Regions from separate parts of the Exiguobacterium sp. BRG2 genome, predicted to be linked through region 1. Evidence: predicted binding sites of a transcription regulator. Region 1 holds the regulator's gene; the other holds the start of a gene.
What was found. Region 1 encodes LexA, which represses DNA repair genes until DNA is damaged. Its sites were predicted from a motif close to CGAACATATGTTCG; they were not measured.
Positions count from the first base shown of each region.

Region 2: a site for LexA is predicted at 1,623-1,636, ahead of Q9R23_RS15360 (Y-family DNA polymerase). Genes of this name have one in related genera too.

Region 1 is NZ_JAUZUW010000001.1:437,764-440,939, reverse strand. It holds gene Q9R23_RS02245 (YneB family resolvase-like protein) at 4-657, opposite strand; gene yneA (cell division suppressor protein YneA) at 703-990, opposite strand; gene lexA (transcriptional repressor LexA) at 1,202-1,816, shown strand; gene Q9R23_RS02230 (metal-binding protein) at 1,848-2,318, shown strand; gene Q9R23_RS02225 (MIP/aquaporin family protein) at 2,505-3,176, shown strand, end outside.
Region 2 is NZ_JAUZUW010000017.1:910-4,085, forward strand. It holds gene Q9R23_RS15355 (YolD-like family protein) at 1-294, opposite strand, end outside; gene Q9R23_RS15360 (Y-family DNA polymerase) at 278-1,600, opposite strand; gene Q9R23_RS15365 (pentapeptide repeat-containing protein) at 1,775-2,413, shown strand; gene Q9R23_RS15370 (MBL fold metallo-hydrolase) at 2,482-3,176, opposite strand, start outside.

The DNA of each region.
Region 1 (3,176 bases):
TTCTCATTCCGGGCTAGGTGTCAGTTCGCGGTATTCAAGATATCGACGATTGACCGTTGCTTTTGAAATATCATGCCCCATCCCCCGCAAGGTGATGGCGATATCAGAAAACGTCAATCCGAGTTCTCGAAGACGTACAATTTCTTCGATCGGTACGTCTTTTCGACTACGTCCTGCGTTCTCTCCTTGACGATTGAGATTTCGTTCCGGGCGAAAACCTTGTTCGACTGCTCGCCGCATGCCACGGGCGATTTTTGCATTATGCAGTTTCCGTTGGTATTCTTCCACGAGTGAGACGATCTCAAGGACCATCGCTTCTGCATCCGCAAGTTGATATTCTCCATCTGAATCAAGCGTCATCAAGCGGACCCCATGTTTTTTGAATGTATGCAAAATAGCGATTTTTGCATTCCCTCGACCAATCCGTGTATCATCTGTCACCAGGACCGCATCTACCGTATCGCGTGTCACATAATCAAGAACTGTTAGCATCCCTTCCCGATCAACATCATATCCACTCTCTTTTTCAGAGACGATGTCCACGACATCAAATCCCTTTTGAGAAGCAACCTTCGAAAGCTCCATCCGTTGGCGTTCAATCGAACTATCTTGTGCTTCTTTTTCGGTCGATACTCGACAATAAATCACGACCTTCATCGTACCTCACATCCCTGTTCGTTCTTTCACAACTTTTCCATTTTGTCATTGCTGTGCGATTGGTACAACGATTTTGCTTTTTGAGATGACATGTTTTGTCTCAACATCATTATTTTTGATCAACCAGTTGACGTATTCCTCATCTGACATCGAACCGTCATTGTAGACTTCAGCAATTTGTTCGACTGTAGCGTTCTCATCGACCGTAACGGAAGCCGTCATCAATTGCGCTACTTTTTCATCTGGGCGTGGTGTGAGTAAAAAGATCACGAAGGCAATACTTAATGCATAGAAGAGAATAGAAAAAGCATGAGTACGAATCGTATGAATCATCATGAATCCCTCCAAATATGAAATGAATGAGTTAGAATAAACGTTCGCGGAACAATTGTTCGCATAACTCATAATAAACACAGAACCCGTGTTCGGTCAACACAAAATGTCGAACAATTGTTTGTACGCTCATTTGTTCTATGTTATAGTGAATTTAGAAACATATATTCTTACATTTCAAAATTCAATCCAGAAAGAGGTGGCAATTCGTATGCGGAAAATGTCTAAGCGTCAACAAGAGATTCTCGACTACATCGTCTCTGAAGTGAAACTGAAGGGGTATCCCCCATCAGTTCGTGAAATCGGAGAAGCAGTCGGACTCGCGTCTAGCTCGACGGTACACGGTCATTTGGATCGACTCGAGAAACGGGGAATGATTCGCCGTGACCCGACGAAACCACGTGCGATTGAGATATTGCTTGATAAGCCTGAAGAAATCACGGAAGCCATCGTTCATGTTCCCGTCATCGGGAAAGTCACAGCTGGTCTTCCGATTACAGCGATTGAAAACATCGAAGAACAATTCCCGCTTCCTGCACATTATGTAGGAAACGAAACGGTCTTCATGTTGACGATCGATGGGGAATCAATGATTAACGCAGGTATTCTTGACGGCGATCGTGTCATCGTACGCCAACAAAACACAGCAGAAAACGGAGAAATCGTCGTAGCTATGACCGAAGATAGCGAAGCGACGGTGAAACGGTTCTTCTTAGAAGATCAACAGGTACGTCTACAACCAGAAAATGACTCGATGGATCCGATGTATTTCGATAATGTCTCCATTCTTGGTAAGGTAATCGGCGTGTATCGGACGATTCATTGACGGAGGGACCAGTTACGACTGGTCTTTTTTCATGCCCTCAGGAAACGTACATGATACCGTCAATACCGTCGCACTGACGGGTTACGTTGCGTATTCGGTCGCAACGCAACAAACGGATTGGTTACCGACTGCCATCGGAATCGCTGTCGGTACGCTTTGGTTGTCACCTGACCTCGATTTAAAGTCAGAACCGTATTATCGCTTTGGACCATTTCGAGTCCTGTGGATGCCTTATGTGAAGATCATGCCCCACCGCTCGATCTGGTCACACGGATTGATCATTGGGGATGTCATCCGACTCCTTTATAGTGCTGCACTTGTGATTCCCTTATTATTTCTCAGCTTGTATTTTCAAGTCATCGCGTCAGAGACCATTGATTCCTGGTTCGCTTCCCTACCCGCTTTTGTCATTGGTATCATGGTGGCGAGTACAATTCATATCCTACTAGATTATTCCAGTAGTTGGTTTCGACCTAAAAAAAGAAAAAAGCGTCGTCGTTAACACCTCTTTTGCTTGCTTGCAGGCAAGACGAGGTGTTTTCTTATCCAATTTTTCGTATCTTTAAACATTAAAATAAAAAATTTCCATTCCTATATTTCAATTATATGTATTGAAAACGTTATCAAATCGGAGTAATTTAAAGTAGAAAGACCATTATTTGCTTTAATCCAAAGGGAGGGTTTTTGCATGAATAACTTTGTACTAGAAATGATCGGTACGATGATCCTCATTCTGCTCGGGGATGGTGTCGTCGCCGGTGTCGTCTTGAGAAAGACGAAGTCCGAAAACAGCGGATGGATTGTCATCACGTTCGCTTGGGGTCTTGCCGTCATGACAGGAGCATTCGTCGCTGCTGAGAGTGGAGCGCACTTGAACCCTGCTTTAACAATTGCACTTGCTTTAAACTCTGATTTACCGTGGGCAGACGTTCCTGTCTATATTGCCGGACAACTTGTCGGAGCTTTCATCGGCGCCATTCTCGTTTGGCTTCATTACATGAAACATTTTGAAGCGACTGATGATCAAGCTGCAAAACTCGGTGTGTTCGCAACAGGTCCAGCGATTCGCCATACGCCGTCGAACTTGATTTCTGAAATCATCGGGACATTCGTTCTCGTCTTCGGTATCTTGGCGCTCGGTTTAACGACATTCGGTGACGGCTTAAAACCACTTATCGTCGGTTTACTCGTCGTCGTCATCGGTCTATCACTTGGTGGTACAACAGGATATGCCATCAACCCGGCCCGTGACCTTGGACCGCGTATCGCACACGCTATCCTACCGATTCCGAATAAAGGTTCATCTGACTGGGGCTACTCATGGATTCCAGTCGTCGGTCCAATCATCGGTGGAGCGCTT
Region 2 (3,176 bases), on a different contig from region 1:
AATTTCAATGACTTCACGTCCGCGCAGAAAGAGAACGGAACGTTCGGGTTCTAGTCGTTCCACAAAACCGACGACCGTCACGTAGCTACTTTCCTTATAATACGTGATTTCAAGTTCGTTTCCTTCTATTAAAGCTTCTTGAAGCAGAAAGTGCCATGATTCTTGCAACTGTTCATCAATTTCAGGCAAGTCGAGCTGATGCATCTGGACATAATATTCCCGCAACAGTTGCAAATGTTCCGGCATGAGAAAAGGAATCCATTTTAAATTTCCTCGATCACGATACGCTGTCATGAAGATCACCTCCCGGATGACCGCCGACGAAACGAAGACGACGTTTGGCGACACTCGTATCAAGAAACGAGACAGCGAGGCGAATCGTTCCTTTTCCGTAGCGGAGGTTGACGACATCCATTGCTTTTAATAACCGTCGTCGTTTCCAGAGCCGCGCATTATCCTCGAACAAAGACAACTGTAAGGTGCCTTGATCGGCAGTCAAATGCCCCACTGCGACGGATAAAAAACGAACAGGTTCTCCGTCCAGCCAATTCGGTTCGAATAATTGTAAGACGTGACGCAGAATGATTCGTTCATCGGATGTCGGATAAGGCAACCGCACTTGACGCGAGAAACCACTTCGGACGACGTTTCGAGAATAGCGGACGCCGATGTGAACGGTCCAGCCGACTTGATTCGAAAAGCGACAACGTGCGGCAACATCCTGCACGAGTTCATTGAGCACATTCCGAATGCGTTCGAACTGATAATAGTCCTGCATTAAGGTCACACCGTGTCCGATCGTCCGTTGAGGGGCTTTCTCGAACAGATGACGAGGCGCAAGAAGTGTCGGTGACGCGTCAAGACCCCAAGCGTGGTGCCATAGTTCGGCACCGATGACACCGAATCGTTCGTGCAACTCTTCGACAGGGCGCATTGCAAGATCACCGATTGTTTCAATCCCCATCATCTGCAGATGTTGTTCCATACGGTGTCCGACCCCCCACATCTTCCGAATCGGAAAATCATGAAGACGTCGTGCGACGTCGGCATATCCACATCGCGCGATGCCTTCTTTTTTCCCGATTAAATCAAGGGTCAGTTTCGCGATGACGTTATTTGGACCAATCCCGATCCGGACGTGGATGCCGGTCTGTTTCAGGATCGCTTCTTTAATTTTGAGGGCAGCTTGCAGGTCGGAACCAAATAGGCGATCGGTTCCGGTCATGTCAATGAAGCTTTCGTCAATCGAATAGACGCGGATCGCTTCAGGTGGGGCGAATTGGTGCAGGACATCAAGGACACGTATTGACGTCTTCATATAAGCGAGCATGCGTGGTTCGACAAGTTGAATCGTGCGACGAACAGCGTATGGCAATTGCTCGATTTCATATAGTCGACCGGCTGTCTTGATTCCTAGTGCTTTTAAGGCAGGGGTGGCAGCGAGAATGACGGATCCGCTTCGTTTTAAATCGGAGACGACCGCTAGGCGTGTCGTCAAGGGAGGGAGATTGCGATACTGGCATTCACAACTGGCGTAGAAGGACACACTGTCTACACAAAAAATACGTTTATTTTGTGGTAAAACGACGGAAGGAAACATTTGAATCACTCCTTTACATAAAAGAACGTATGTTCTTATTTTGATTTTCTTTGACTATAGCATGGTCTCAAAGTGTCTCAAAATAAAAACTGTTGAAAAAAGGGGAATTTGAACGATTTTCCCTCATATAAAAGGAGTTTGATACACTAAGGGAGAGAAAAAGGGGGAATTTTTATGAAAGAGATCGTTATCCGTTTACCAGAATTACCGAAAACGCTTCAACCAGAGACGTTCGATCAAGTCGAAATCGATGACCCGTATCTGAAAGGGGCGCGTTATGAGAAAGAGTCGATGCCGAGTGAACTGACAGAACGCATCGATGCCTATCAAGTGTGTTTTCAAAATGTCTCGTTCGCGAATCTCACCTTTGACCGTGGTTCGTTCGAAGATATCCGTTTTGAGCAATGTGACTTAACGGGATGTCACTTCCAAGAAACTCGTTTTCACCGCGTGTCCTTCGTCGGATGCCGGATGACGGGTGTTCAGTTCGAAGATTGTACGCTAGACCATTTGACGATTCAGGAAGGACTTGCAGATTACGCACAGTTCATTCGCAGTACGGTCCGTCACCAACACTGGAGCGAAACGACGATGAAAGAAGCACAGTTCTTCGAAGTGAAACCGACCCAGTGGAAACTCGAAGCGGTCCGGCTTACGGGTAGTCAATGGATTGAAACGCCGTTAAAAGGTCTCGACCTCCGGCAGACGGAGCTCTCTGGTATTACGATCGATCCGCGATTTTTACCAGGTGCTGTCATTACGGAAGAGCAAGCAGTTGCCTTTGCTCGCTTGTTAGGTCTTGTCATTCCATAACAAAAAGAAGTCCTGCTTTCGATTGTTACTCGAAAAGCAGGACTTCTTTTCAATGAAGATTACTGTTCTTAAAATGACATCGTTTCGCCATCCTCTGGAATCAAGAAATGGGCAGAAAGGTGGAAGGCGGCTAAAAAGTCAGCAATCATGTCGCGCCGCAGGAGACAGTGATTGACGGACTCGAGGTGCGAGACGATGATCGTTGCTTCCGCTGCTGCTTCGTGTACGGCAAGGAGATCACGCTGCGACATCGTGATCGGTTCTCCCGTCAGGAACTGGGCAGCCCCACTGTTGACGACGATGATATCTGGTGTATGTTGTTCAATCGCATGCGCGACCTCGTCACACCAAATCGTATCACCTGCGATATAAAGCGTCGGTTCGTCCGGATGCGTGAGGACGAGTCCGGAGACATGTCCCATTCGTTCACCGATTTCACCGACACCATGCTGTCCACCTGTTCGATGGACCTGGATATCACCGATCGTCACACCGGAATCGAAGGAAGAGACGTTCGTGAAGCCGGCTTCTCGGATTTGCCGTGCGTCTTCTTCTTGCTGCGCATAGAATGGCAAATGCTTGGGTAGAAATTGTTTTGCAGCATCATCGAAATGATCCGCGTGCAGATGCGTGACGAAGACAGCGTCAGGATCGAGCAGTGTCTTAACATCGACCGGTAAGTCGACGAGTGGATTGGCGACGGCATTCGGCGTTTGACCGAAAGGAGGTAAACTGCCTTTTTCGCCGAGAAACGGATCGATCA